Regions from separate parts of the Streptomyces sp. NPDC003038 genome, predicted to be linked through region 2. Evidence: riboswitches for the same ligand, from Rfam matches in the RefSeq annotation. Region 2 holds a riboswitch; the other holds the start of a gene.
The links. Region 2 has a riboswitch for thiamine pyrophosphate ahead of thiC (phosphomethylpyrimidine synthase ThiC). Riboswitches for the same ligand answer to the same signal wherever they lie in the genome.

Region 1: linked by a shared signal. The riboswitch ahead of thiO (glycine oxidase ThiO) and the one ahead of thiC (phosphomethylpyrimidine synthase ThiC) in region 2 are both predicted to bind thiamine pyrophosphate.

The regions. Positions count from the first base shown of each region.
Region 1 covers NZ_JBEXNN010000016.1:62,250-69,285, reverse strand. The annotation lists gene pknB (Stk1 family PASTA domain-containing Ser/Thr kinase) at 1-939, opposite strand, end outside; gene ABZX75_RS20890 (thiazole synthase) at 1,148-1,942, opposite strand; gene thiS (sulfur carrier protein ThiS) at 1,945-2,145, opposite strand; gene thiO (glycine oxidase ThiO) at 2,142-3,341, opposite strand; TPP riboswitch at 3,339-3,451, opposite strand; gene ABZX75_RS20875 (FAD-dependent oxidoreductase) at 3,533-4,753, shown strand; gene ABZX75_RS20870 (Rv2175c family DNA-binding protein) at 4,873-5,238, shown strand; gene thiE (thiamine phosphate synthase) at 5,310-5,954, shown strand; gene metF (methylenetetrahydrofolate reductase [NAD(P)H]) at 6,065-6,979, shown strand; gene ABZX75_RS20855 (hypothetical protein) at 7,031-7,036, shown strand, end outside.
Region 2 covers NZ_JBEXNN010000004.1:172,020-179,055, reverse strand. The annotation lists gene ABZX75_RS07400 (metallophosphoesterase) at 1-583, shown strand, start outside; gene ABZX75_RS07395 (hypothetical protein) at 732-1,547, shown strand; gene ABZX75_RS07390 (hypothetical protein) at 1,589-2,263, opposite strand; gene thiC (phosphomethylpyrimidine synthase ThiC) at 2,827-4,614, opposite strand; TPP riboswitch at 4,609-4,754, opposite strand; gene ABZX75_RS07380 (YibE/F family protein) at 4,794-6,206, shown strand; gene ABZX75_RS07375 (SsgA family sporulation/cell division regulator) at 6,359-6,808, opposite strand; gene ABZX75_RS07370 (helix-turn-helix domain-containing protein) at 6,906-7,036, opposite strand, start outside.

The DNA of each region.
Region 1 (7,036 bases), on a different contig from region 2:
CACGGCCACCGGCCGGGGGATCACCCCGGTGCGGTCCTCGGTGGCGGTCCGCTCCGTGGCGCGCGCCTGCGGCGGTACGGCGTCCAGCTCGGCGTCGCTGAGCCGTGCGCGGGCCTCCAGGGTGAGGCCGAGCAGGGCGGCGGCGTCGTGGGGACGCAGCTCGGGGCCGCGGGCGGCGGCGTGCAGGACGAGCTCGTCGAGGCCGGCGGGGAGCCCGGGGACGGCGGCCGAGGGGGGCGGTACGTCTTCGTGGAGGTGCCGGTAGAGCACCTGGGCGGGGTTGACGCCGGTGTGGGGCTTGGAGCCGGTGAGCATCTCGTAGAGCACGACTCCGCAGGCGTAGACGTCGACGCGGGTGTCGGTGACGCCGTTCTCGATCTGCTCGGGAGCCAGGTAGGAGACGGTGCCGAGGACGGAGCCGGTGGTGTGGGTGACGGAGTCGACGGACCGGACCAGCCCGAAGTCGGCGACCTTGACCCGGCCGTCGTCGCCGATCAGGACGTTCTCGGGCTTCATGTCGCGGTGGACGAAGCCGGCCCGGTGGGCGGCGCCGAGCGCGGCGAGCACCGGTTCGAGGATGTCGAGGGCGGCCCGGGGCTGGAGCGCGCCGCGCTCGCGGAGCACGTCGCGCAGGGTGCAGCCGGAGACGTACTCCATGGCGAGGTAGACGTACGGCCCGTCCGTGCCCTGGTCGAAGACGGCGACCACGTTGGGGTGCGCGAGCCGGGCCACGGACTTCGCCTCCCGGATGAACCGGTCGACGAAGGCGGCGTCGGAGGCGAGCGCCGGGTGCATCACCTTCAGCGCGAGGACGCGGTCGAGGCGGGTGTCGACGGCCCGGTAGACCGTGGCCATGCCGCCGGCCGCGATGCGGGCGTCGATGCGGTAGCGGCCGTCGAGCACGCGCCCGACGAGGGGGTCATCCAGGGTCGTATCCACCCGGCGATTCTATTGGCGCGATGGCGTGCCCCGACCGGGGCGGGTCGGGCTTGCAGCGCAGCTGTGACGCACCCGTCTGCGGACCGTTGCCGGGGACCGGCCCCCGGACCCCCGCGCCTCAAACGCCGGCGGACCACCCAGCCCCGTCGGCGTTTGAGGCGAGGGGGTCCGGGGCGGAGCCCCGGCTACGGTCCGCAGACGGGCAGCGTCAGAACGCCGGGCGTTCCGGGTCGAGGGTGGCGCGGCCCTCCGCGGGGGACGAGGCGTGGGCGAAGCGGCGCTGGGGGATGCGGCCGGCGCGAAAGGCGAGGCGTCCCGCCGACACGGCGTCCCGCATGGCCGCGGCCATCAGTACCGGCTCCTGCGCCCGCGTCACCGCCGACGCCAGCATCACCGCCGCGCAGCCCAGTTCCATCGCCAGCGCCGCGTCGGAGGCGGTTCCGGCGCCCGCGTCGAGGATGACCGGGATCCCCGCCCGTTCGGTGATCAGCTCGAAGTTGTGCGGGTTGCGGATGCCCATGCCGGAGCCGATGGGGGAGCCCAGCGGCATGATCGCGGCGCAGCCCACGTCCTCCAGCTTCCGCGCGAGCACGGGATCGTCGTTCGTGTACGGGAGGACCGTGAAGCCCTCGTCCACGAGGATCTCGGCCGCGTCCAGCAGCTCCACGCCGTCGGGCAGGAGGGTGCGCTCGTCCGCGACGACCTCCAGCTTGATCCAGTCGGTGCCCAGCGCCTCCCGGGCCAGCCGGGCGGTCAGGACGGCTTCGCCCGCCGTGAAGCAGCCCGCCGTGTTCGGCAGGACCGAGATGCCCAGCTTGGAGAGCACCGACAGCACGGAGCCCTGGACGGTGGGGTCCAGCCGGCGCATCGCCACCGTCGTGAGTTCCGTGCCGGAGGCGATCAGGGCGCGTTCGAGGACGTCCAGGCTCGGGGCCCCGCCCGTACCCATGATCAGGCGGGAGGAGAAGGTCCGGCCGGCGAGGGTGAAGAGGTCGTCCGCCATGGTCAGCCTCCCTGGACGGCGCTGAGGATCTCGACCCGGTCGCCGTCGCCCACCGGTGTGGCCGGCCACTGCCGGCGCGGGACCACGGTCTCGTTGAGCGCGGCGGCCACGCCGGACGGGGCGGCGGTCAGGGTGGCGACCACCGTGTCGAGCGTGGTGCCGGCCGCGACCTCGCGCGGCTCGCCGTTGACGGAGATGGTCATGCGTACGACTCCTGACGCGTGGTGGCGGGCGCCGTCGGGAAGCGGCGCGGGGTGAAGGGGCGTGCGATCTCCGGGAGTTCGCCGGTGGTCAGCAGCTGCGCCATCACCTCGCCGGTGAGCGGGGTCAGCAGTACCCCGTTGCGGTAGTGGCCGGTGGCCAGGTGCAGCCCAGGCAGGTCGGTCGGGCCGATCAGCGGGGCGTTGTCGGGTGAGCCGGGCCGCAGACCGGCCCGGGTCTCGGTGAGGGGGAGTTCGGTGATGCCGGGCACCAGCTCGTGGGCGTCGCGCAGGAGTTCGTACACCCCGCCCGCGGTGACCGTCGTGTCCCAGCCGAGCTCCTCGCTGGTGGCGCCGATGACGAGCTCGCCGTTCTCGCGGGGGACGAGGTAGACGTGGCTGCCGCGCACGACGGCCCGTACGGTCCGCGAGAGGAAGGGCGCGTACGCGGCGGGCACCGCGAGCCGGAGCACCTGGCCCTTGACCGGCCGTACCGGAGCCGTCACCTCCGGCGGTACGCCGGCCAGCCGGCCGCTGAGGGACCCGGCCGCCAGGACCACCTGGTCCGCGCGCAGCTCCGTACCGTCGTCGAGCACCGCTCCGCAGGCCCGGTCGGCGGTCACGAGCAGTCGCGCCGCGGCCGACCGGTGGATCACCACGCCGGCGCCCTCGCAGGCGGTCAGCAGCGCGGACGCGAGCCGGCGCGGGTCGACCTGGTGGTCGCCGTCGACGCGCAGGCCGCCGCGTACGCCCGGGGCCAGCATCGGTTCCAGGCGTCGGCACTCGCGGCCGGTGAGCCACTGCGACTCCAGGCCGCAGCGGCGCTGCAGGGCGTGCAGCTCGCGCAGGTGAAGGCGGTCGTCGGCGTCGAGGGCGACGGCGAGGGTGCCGCAAGCGCGGTAGCCGATGTCCATGCCGCCGGTCGCGTCGGCCAGCTCGGCGGTGAACTCCGGGTAGCGGGCGGCGGAGGCGAGGCCGAGCCCCAGCAGGGCCTCCTCGCCGTAGTGCAGCTCGGTGACGGGGGCGAGCATGCCGGCCGCGACCTGGGCGGCGCCGCCGCCGGGCGCGGGGTCGGCGAGTACGGTGCGCAGCCCGAGCCGGGCCGTGCGCCAGGCGGTGACCAGGCCGATGATCCCGCCCCCGATGACGAGGACGTCGGAGCCTGTCCTCGGAGGTGAGTGCGGTCGTGATGAGTGCATGGGCGTCCAGCCCCTCCCTTCGCCGGCATGACCCGGATCAGGTTCGTACGGTCGGAGGCCGGCCAGCCTCCCTCTCAGCCCGGTGCGCCCGGACTCCCGCGATAGGTACGGTGGCCAGACTAACCCCGCCGCCGACGGCCGGTAAGGCGGCACCTGTTCCTGACGGGCCGTCAGATGATTAGGGTGGCCGGGTGAGCGAGCAGACGGAACAGACTCAGAGCGGCGTCGTGATCGTCGGCGCCGGAATGGCCGGGGTGCAGACCGCGGTCGCCCTGCGGGAGCAGGGCTTCGCGGGCCCCGTGACCCTGCTGGGCGCCGAACCCCACCAGCCCTACGACCGCCCCCCGCTGTCCAAGGCGGTGCTGCTCGGCAAGGCCGAGGACTCCGCCTTCGACGTGGACTTCGAGGAACTCGGCATCGAGCTCAGGCTCGGGACCGAGGTCACCGGGCTGCGGGCCGCCGAGCGCGAGCTGGACACGGAGGCGGGACCGGTCCCGTACGAGGTCCTCGTACTGGCGACGGGCGCCCGACCGCTGACCCTGCCCGGGTCCGAGGGCGTCCCGGGCGTGCACCTGCTGCGCACGCTGGACGACGCGGCGCGGCTGCGGCCCGTCCTGGCGGCGGCGCCCGCGATCGTCGTCGTCGGGGCGGGGTGGATCGGCGCGGAGTTCGCCACCGCCGCCCGGGAGGCGGGCTGCGCGGTGACCGTGGTCGAGGCGGCGGACCGGGTCCTGGCGGGCGCCCTGCCCGCGGAGGTCGCGGAGCCGATGGGGCACTGGTACGCGCGGGCGGGCGCCCGGCTGATCACCGGTGCGAAGGTCGCCGCGATCGAGGAGGGCCGGGTCCTGCTCGCGGACGGCCGCGAGCTGGCGGCCGGCGCGGTGGTCGTGGGCATCGGAGCCCGTCCGGCCACCGGGTGGCTGGCGGGCAGCGGCGTGGAGCTGGGCCCGGACGGCTCGGTCACCGCCGACGCGTACCTGCGGACCTCGCTGCCCGGCGTGTACGCGGTCGGCGACTGCTCCTCCTTCCCCTCGGCCCGTTACGGGACGCGGCTGCTGGTCCACCACTGGGACAACGCGCTCCAGGGGCCGAGGGCGGTCGCGGCGAACATCCTCGCGGGCGAGCCGGCCGCGGTCTACGACCCGGTGCCCTACTTCTGGTCGGAGCAGTTCGGCCGCTTCGTGCAGTACGCCGGCTACCACGGCGGGGACGACACCCTGCTGTGGCGCGGCGATCCCGCCGAGGCGGCGTGGTCGGTGTGCTGGCTGCGCGAGGGCGCACTGGTCGCGGTCCTGGCCGTGGGCCGCCCCCGCGATCTGGCGCAGGGCCGCAAGCTGATCGAGACGGCCGCTCCCCTGGACCCGGCGAAGGCGGCGGACCCCGCGGTTCCACTGAAGTCGGCCACCCTCTGACCCCGCCGGACCCCGCCGGACCATGTCGGACCCCGCCGGACCCCGCCGGGGGCGGGGCCGGAACCCGTACGGGGCCGCTCGGGTACCGGCGGCACGTCCGAGATGGCAGGCTTGTCCTCGTGACCGAGATTGACGCAAAGATCGATGCCCTTGTCCCCGCATGGCTGTACCTCCCCGACATCGCGGAGATGCTCGACATCGAGGTGACCCGGGTCCGCCAGATGGTCAAGGAAGGGCAGCTGATCGCCGTACGCCGTGGCGAGAACCGCTCCCTGCAGGTCCCGGCCCCCTTCATCGACGGCGACAAGGTCGTCAAGGGGCTCGTCGGCCTGCTGACCGTGCTGCGCGACGACGGCTTCTCCGACGAGGAGATCCTGGAGTGGCTCTTCACCCCCGACCCGACCCTGCCCGGCACCCCCGCCGAGGCGCTGAGCGAGAATCGCGGCACGGAGGTGAAGCGCCGCGCTCAGGCGCTCGCTCTGTGACCTGATCCGCTCCACCGCGGTGTACGGGCCGCGAACGGCTCGTACACCGCCCACCCACGGGGGGTTTACCCATGCGCGCCCAGCTGTCCGACGCCCGGCTCTACCTCTGCACGGACGCCCGCAAGCGCCAGGGTGACCTCCCCGAGTTCCTGGACGCCGTCCTGGCGGGCGGTGTGGACATCGTCCAGCTCCGGGACAAGGGGATGGAGGCGGGGGAGGAGCTCGAACACCTCCAGGTGTTCGCCGAGGCGGCACGACGCCACGGCAAGCTCCTCGCCGTCAACGACCGCGCCGACGTCGCCCACGCCATCGGCTCCGACGTCCTGCACCTCGGCCAGGGCGACATCCCCGTCCCCGCCGCCCGCGCCATCCTGGGCGAGGACCTGCTCATCGGCCGGTCCTGCCACGCCGAGGCCGAGGTCGACGCGGCCGCCGCCGAGCCCGGCGTCGACTACTTCTGCACCGGTCCCTGCTGGCCCACCCCCACCAAGCCCGGCCGCTTCGCCCCCGGCCTCGGGCTGGTCCGGTACGCGGCCTCCCTGGACCAGGAGCGGCCCTGGTTCGCCATCGGCGGCATCGACGGCACGAATCTGGACGAGGTGCTCGACGCGGGCGCCACCCGGGTCGTGGTCGTGCGCGCCCTGACCGAGGCCACCGACCCGGGTGCGGCCGCCGCAGACCTGGCCAAGCGCGTCCGAGCCCGCCTCGGCGCCTGAGCGGGTGTCCGGCGGATCGCGGCCGGGCCCCGCGCGCGGAAGTGTCCAGAAACGTGTCCAATGGATGGACGCGGCTTCGGTGTCCGCCGGGCCGCGTCTAACCTGCCCGTATGGCCCTTGGTACCGCTTCCACCTGGACGGATCGTGCACACACGGTTCGTGACCTGCTCGCGTCCGGGAGCTCGTACTCCTTCGAGTTCTGGGCCCCGAAGACGGAGAAGGGCGAGCGCAACCTCTGGAACGCGCTGCGCCGGGTCGAGGCGGTATCCCCGAGCTTCGTCTCCGTGACCTACGGAGCCGGCGGCTCCACCCGCGGCGGCACCGTCCGCGCCACGCAGCAGATCGCCGCGGACACCACCCTGACCCCGGTCGCGCACCTCACCGCCGTGGACCACTCGGTCGCCGAGCTGCGCAATGTCATCGGACAGTTGGCCGACGCCGGGATCCGGAACATGCTCGTCGTGCGCGGAGACCCGCCGGGCGACCCCATGGGCGAGTGGGTGGCGCACCCCGAGGGCGTGCACTACGCCGCCGACCTGGTCCGACTCGTCAAGGAGTCCGGCGACTTCTGCGTCGGCGTCGCGGCCTTCCCCGAGATGCACCCGCGCTCCACGGAATGGGACACGGACATCAAGCACTTCGTGGACAAGTGCCGCGCCGGCGCCGACTACGCGATCACCCAGATGTTCTTCGATCCGGAGAATTATCTGCGGCTGCGCGACAGCGTCGCCAAGACCGGCTGCGAGACCCCGATCATCCCCGAGGTCATGCCCGTTGTGGGCATCAAGCAGCTCGACCGGCTGCCCCAACTCAGCAACGCGGTCTTCCCCGCTGACGTGAAAGAGCGCATGCTCGCCGTCAAGGACGACCCCGCCGCTGTACGCTCCATTGGCATCGAGTTCGCCACGGAGTTCTGCGCGAGGCTGCTGTCCGAGGGTGTCCCGGGGCTGCACTTCATCACGTTGAACAATTCCACGGCGACTCTCGAAATCTACGAGAACCTGGGTCTGCACCAGCGGGCCTGATCGGCCGGCACCCCTTCCCTGGGCGGTCGGTCGTACCGAGAGGGGCCAAGCATGGCC
Region 2 (7,036 bases):
CGAGCTGCTGCTCATCGGTGCCAAGCGATTCGGCGACACGCCCGTCGTCTCGGGCGCCGGCACGGCCACCTTCCAGGCCGCCTGGCTGCTCAACGGCGGCCAGCGCACCGACATGGACCGCTTGCAGGACGTACACCTGCAGTGGATGTCGCGTCTGGACGCGGCCGTCCTGGAGGAAGACCATCTGCTGCTGCACTCCGACACCACGGCCTACCTCGACTACGGCGACTCCATCGAGGACGTCAACGACACCATCCACGAGCTGCTCAACCGCAACGATGCCGACATCACCTGGGACCTCTTCCGCAAGTTCACCAAGCGGTTCGCCTTCCGTGACGAGGACACCGGACCGCAGGCCGTACGCGAACTGCTCGGCACCTACGGCGGCAGCCGCGTCGTACACGGGCACAGCCCGATCCCGTACCTGCTCGGCGAAGTGGGCACCGAGGACGGTGACGAGGCCCGCGGCCCGGAGGCCGTCGACGGCCCGCACGTGTACGCGGAAGGGCTCGCCATCGCGATGGACGGCGGAGTGACGATGGCCGGCAAGCTGCTCGTCGTACAACTTCCGCTGGCGGACTGAGGGTTCTCGCACCGGGGTATTTCCTGAAAGCCCCTGTCACCTTGTGGTGTGGGCGCTCTACCATCGCTCTATCCGTAGCAGGCTCTCCTCCGTTTGTGTCGGCGCCCGGGTCTACGCGGGCATACCGGCCTCTACGGAGCATCGGGGGATGCACATGACCAGCGCTCCGCACCTGCTGACCGAAGACCGGCCGGAGTTCGACCGGCTTCTCGACGAGGCGTTGCGCACCGCGCATGAACGGCCGGAGCTCGCCGCCCTCGGCGAACGGCTGAATGCCGAACAGTTGCGCACCATGGCCATGGGGGCCAGCGCGCTGCTCACGGCCGCCGCCGCCGCCGAGTACGGCCACTACGTGAAAGTCCGTGAGGAACGACGCGACGAGATCTTGTCGATGCCCGGGACGGCCGGGCGGGACGACGGCGGGCAGGGCGGCGAGGACGGCGCGGGCGTCAGCGCCGTGGTCGCGGTCCTCGCACCGGTGCTGGCGGGCACCGCCATGCTGATCTTCCTGCTCGTGGGCTACATGCTGAAGATGGTGGAGCCCGAACCCGCCTTCGCCGACACCATGCTGACGGCGGGTTGGCTCTTCGGGGCGCTCACGGTGGCCGCCCTGCTCTTCGCGGTGATCGGGCTGCTGGTCACGGCCGTCCGCAACAGCGCGACCGAGGTGGTGGCCGACGAGACCGAGGCGATACCCGACGAGGTCGCGCGGGCCAGGGAGGCGTGGCGCCATGCGCTCCTGGAGCGCGGCATCATGCCGTTCCTCCGGGACGCGCTGGCCGATCCGAGCGCGGGTCCCGGGCGCCACGTGCCCCACCGGAGCGGCGGCCGGATGCCCACCCTCGGCTACACCGCACCCGACTTCACCAGCCCGGGCACCCCGTCCCAAGGTCCCCGGTCCGGGTACACACCTCCGGACTTCACGAGCCCGGACTTCGGCGGCCCGGAACACCGGCCGGACTGAGGTCCGACCGGCGGCCCGGGCCGCAGTGAGCTACCTCGTGACTACTTCATGTCCTTGGCACTCTGGTTGGACCCGTTCGGTCCCGGGTCGACCAGGGTCCAGATCTCGGTGCAGACGAGGGTGTCGGTGCCCATGACGTTCTGCGGGTCGCAGGTGGTCTCGTAGAGGGCGCCCCCGGTCGTCAGGACCTCGATCGAGACGTTGTTCGCCTGGGCTGCGATGGAGATGGCGCAGGCACCGGCGGGGTACGTCGGGTCCTCGCTCGGGTTGGGCCCGTTGTTGTCCGTCAGGTCGTACCAGATGTAGTCGGACGGGCTGGGCGTGAGACTCCGGATGCCCGCGAACGCGGTGCCCCGGTCGAGTACCGCCTTGACTTCCTGGGAGGCGCTGGGGTTGTAGGCGTCGACGTCACTGCACGGACCGGCCGGGCCCTGGGGACCACGCGGCCCCCGCGGACCGCGCGGGCCGGTCTTGCACTTGTCGCCGCCGCCCTTCTTCGCTGCCTGGCCCTTCCCCTTGTTCGGCTGCTGCCCACGGCAGTCGTCCCCGGCGCTCGGCCCGGCCACCGCACCCGCGGCCGACGGAGCGGCGACCGCCGCAGGGGTCGCGATACCCGCCAGCACCAGCGCCATCGAGGCAAGGGCGCCTCCGGCCAGCGAGACTGCCCGTCGGGGCTGCGGCCCCACGATCGATCGGGCCCTGTTCTTAGAACTCATGTACTACTCCTTGCACACGCCGGGATCGAATGGTTCTCCGGAGCTCGGACATGGGGCCGGGCTCCGGGGGTCATCCTCAAGAGCCCGGACTCGCAGACGGCTCCGGCGCGCCCGTCTGTCAGCAGAACGGCGCAGCGTCAGGCCGCCACATGGCTCCCTGCATGAGGACCACTCGGGTCGGGGCGGCGCGGTACCGCATCAAGCGCCGGGCCCGACCTGCGTCTAGATGGGGCCTCTCACCGGCCGCACACCGGTCGGGAGCACTCGGGCTCGGCGACCATGTTTCACGTGAAACATCCGGCCCTCTTCCACGTGAGACATCCGCCCCTGTCTCGCATGAGAGGTCCGAGCCCGCCCCCGGCCGCTGACAGCCCCTTAGCCGGCAGACCGCTCCCCCAGCGGCCGCCGCCGTTTGCGCGGCATCGGCCAGGGCCACACTCGAGCGCAAGCATGAAAACGGTCGCCGCTCTCCGGCCCGTCGGGCCGGAGAGCGGCGACCTCGGTCAGCGCGATCGATGCGTCGCCGCGGTCCCGCGCGGTCGAGGCGTCGAGCGGTCGACGCGTCAGTCGGCCAGCGGGAGGTACACGCGGTTGCCCGAAGCCGCGAACTCCGCGGACTTCTCCGCCATGCCCGCCTGGATCTCGTCGGCCTTCAGATCCCCGCCGTGCTGACGGCGGATGTCCTGCGAGATCTTCATCGAGCAGAACTTCGGACCGCACATGGAGCAGAAGTGCGCCGTCTTGGCCGGCTCGGCCGGGAGGGTCTCGTCGTGGAACTCACGGGCCGTGACCGGGTCGAGAGCCAGGTTGAACTGGTCCTCCCAACGGAACTCGAACCGCGCGTCCGACAGCGCGTCGTCCCACTCCTGGGCACCGGGGTGCCCCTTGGCCAGGTCTGCGGCGTGCGCGGCGATCTTGTACGTGATGACACCGGTCTTCACGTCGTCACGGTTGGGCAGGCCCAGGTGCTCCTTGGGCGTGACGTAGCAGAGCATCGCGGTGCCCCACCAGGCGATCATCGCGGCGCCGATGCCCGACGTGATGTGGTCGTAGGCGGGCGCGACGTCCGTGGTCAGCGGGCCGAGCGTGTAGAACGGCGCCTCTTCGCAGATCTCCTGCTGAAGGTCGATGTTCTCCTTGATCTTGTGCATCGGGACGTGGCCCGGGCCCTCGATCATCGTCTGGACGTTGTGCCGCTTGGCGATCGTGTTCAGCTCGCCCAGCGTCTTCAGCTCCGCGAACTGCGCCGCGTCGTTGGCGTCCGCGATGGAACCGGGACGCAGGCCGTCACCCAGCGAGTACGTCACGTCGTACGTCGCGAGGATGTCGCAGAGCTCCTCGAAGTTCGTGTAGAGGAAGTTCTCCTTGTGGTGCGCCAGGCACCACGCGGCCATGATCGAGCCGCCACGCGAAACGATGCCGGTCTTGCGGCGGGCGGTCAGCGGCACGTACGGCAGCAGCACGCCGGCGTGGACCGTCATGTAGTCGACGCCCTGCTCCGCCTGCTCGATGACCGTGTCCTTGTAGATCTCCCAGGTCAGGTCCTCGGCACGGCCGTCGACCTTCTCCAATGCCTGGTAGAGCGGCACGGTGCCGATCGGGACGGGGGAGTTGCGCAGCACCCACTCGCGCGTGGTGTGGATGTTGCGACCCGTCGAGAGGTCCATGACCGTGTCGGCGCCCCACTTGGTCGCCCAGGTCATCTTGTCGACTTCCTCCTCGATGGAGGAGGTGACCGCGGAGTTGCCGATATTGGCGTTGACCTTCACCAGGAACCGCTTGCCGATGATCATCGGCTCGATCTCCGGGTGGTTCACGTTCGCCGGCAGCACCGCGCGACCGGCCGCGATCTCTTCGCGGACGACCTCGGGGGAGACGTTCTCGCGGATCGCGACGTACTCCATTTCCGGGGTGATCTCGCCCCGTCGGGCGTACGCGAGCTGCGTGACGGCGACGCCGCCACGGCCCCGGCGGGGCTGCCGCGGGCGGCCCGGGAACACGGCGTCGAGGTTCTTCAGGCCACCCCGAGGCGAGGTGTGCTTGATGCCGTCGTCCTCGGGGCGCACGGGACGGCCCGCGTACTCCTCGGTGTCACCGCGGCCGATGATCCAGTTCTCACGCAGCGGCTGCAGGCCGCGGCGCACGTCGGTCTCGATCTGCGGGTCGGTGTACGGCCCGGACGTGTCGTACAGCGTCACGTCCTTGCCATTGGTGAGGTGGACCTGGCGGACCGGCACCCGGATGTCGGGGCGGGAGCCCGCCACGTACCCCTTGTGCCAGCCCGGCTGGCGCTCGGTCTGGCCGTCGGCGTCCTGGCTGACGGCAGGCGTGCGTGCGTCCTGAATGGTCATGAGACCTGATCTCCCTACGCCGGCATTACCCGGTAACAGGTTCGGCGGTCGACGCAGCCTCTTCCCGTACGCATTTCTGTCGTGCGTACGGTGATCAGCGCCCTCTCAGCCCGGTGCTCCGAGCTCCCGCGTTGTGCAAAGGTGCCCCCACGCTAGCGTCATCTGTGGCGTGCTGAACAGTGGGCCCCCTCATCTCTTGCGATGATCGGCCGGTGACGTCCTCGCCGCAGCCCCCCAACGAGCCCACTGAGCCCACTGGCCACACCGGCCACGAACACTCAGGCCCCGGGCATGCCCCAGGCCATTCCCACAGCCACAGCCACGGCCCGGCGGCCCCCGTCTCCAAGCACCTGCGCAAGGTCATCGCGGCCGTACTGATCCCCTTCGCCACCGCCGTCGTCATCGGCATGGCGGTGCTCTGGCCGGGCGGTACCCCCGACCACGACCGCACGGGCGTGGGCTTCGACCGACAGACCCAGCAGGGCAAGGTCGTCTCGCTCGTGCAGGTCGACTGCAAATCCGTGAACGCCTCGCAGGTACCGCCCACCGGGGACACCACCACCCCCGAGGGCCGCGAGGCCCAGGCCGCGCAGACCGGCGAGTGCAAGAAGGCCACCGTCGCGGTCGGCACCGGACCGGACAAGGGCCGCACCTTCGTCGAGATCGTCCAGCCGGGCGCGCCACGGCAATTGGAGAACGGCCAGGAGGTGGTGGTCGCGTACGCGCCGGACGCGCCCCGTGATCTCCAGTACTCCGTGATCGACGTGAACCGCAAGTTCCCGATGGCCCTGCTGGCCGGCATCTTCGCCGTGGCGGTCGTCCTCGTCGGCCGCATGCGCGGACTGTTCGCACTGATCGCGCTCGTCGTCAGTTTCGGCGTGCTGACGCTCTTCATCCTCCCGGCCATCCTGCAGGGTTCCAACCCGCTGGTCGTCGCGGTCGTCGGGGCCAGCGCCATCATGCTCATCGCGCTGTACATGTGCCACGGCCTGACCGCCCGTACCTCGGTGGCCGTACTCGGCACACTCATCTCACTGCTGCTGATCGGGCTGCTGGGTTCGCTGTTCATCGACTGGGCCTTCCTCAGCGGCAACACCGACGACAACACCGGGCTGATCCACGGGCTCTACCCGGACATCGACATGAGCGGTTTGCTGCTCGCGGGCGTGATCATCGGATCGCTGGGCGTCCTCGACGATGTGACGGTCACCCAGACCTCGGCGGTGTGGGAACTCCACCAGGCGGACCCGTCGATGGGACCTCGGGCCCTGTACCGGGCGGCGATCCGGATCGGCCGGGACCACATCGCGTCAGTGGTCAACACCCTGGTGCTCGCCTACGCGGGCGCCGCGCTGCCCCTGCTGCTGCTGTTCTCGATCGCGAACAGCAGCATGGGTTCGGTGGCCAACAGCGAGCTGGTCGCCGAGGAGATCGTACGGACCCTCGTGGGCTCCATCGGGCTCGTGGCCTCGGTCCCGGTGACGACGGCGCTGGCGGCTCTGGTGGTTTCCGCCGATCGGCCGGGATCCCCGGTCGGCGCACCGGCCTCGGGGCCGGTCCGCGGCGGCCGGGGCCGGCGGCGCAAGCGCTGAAGGGCGTGCTTCAAGGGAGCGGGAGGCAGGCGCCGGTGGCCGGTTCGGGCGCGGTGCCGGTCTGAGGGGGTGCCGAACGCGGCGCTCAGCGTATCGGCGCGCTCCGTCGGGTCTGCCGATCGTCAGAGGCCATCGTCCGGTCGATGGCGGTACTAGCCGGCGTTCTGCTCGTTCTGCCGCGATTCGGCCAGGATCTTGCCGAGTGCCTCGTCGAGGTTCTCCTCGAAGTCGCCCAGGTTCCGCTCCTGACCGAGCGGAACCAGGCGGTCGGTGCGGTCGAGGAACGCCACGAGCGGCGCCGCGCCGGCACGGAACAGGGCCCGGTCGCCGCCGACCTGTAGCCGGATGTGGACATCCGACAGTTCCTCGGGATGGGTGGGGGCGATGTGCACGTCGCCGTCACCGCACGGCTTGTTGATGCCGTCCAGGAGGAGCTCCCGGCCGAACGTCCAGGTGACGGGCGCGTCTCCCGGAAGGTGGAAGGTCAGGCGGACTGCGTAGGGATCCGGAGCGTCGTAACGGAGTTCCACCGGGATCCGGAACGAGAGCTCCTCGGAAACGAGGAAGCTCATCATGACCTCTGCCTGTACCGACTCGCGCATTGACTACCCCGCTGTAGTGGAAGTGGCCAGGAATGATCCCCCAGGGCCCTCTTGACAAGAGTGGTGGAAGCGCTAGCAGATCACAAGGAGTGAGTTTTCAGATACTGATAGAGAACGAGAGGGTGCCCAACAGCGCGCCTACTTCACTCCGCAGCCGACCAACCACATGGGGCAATCGGTTTTCCTGGTGCAGAGGGAGAGAAAGCGCCATGGTCGCGGCGACGTCAC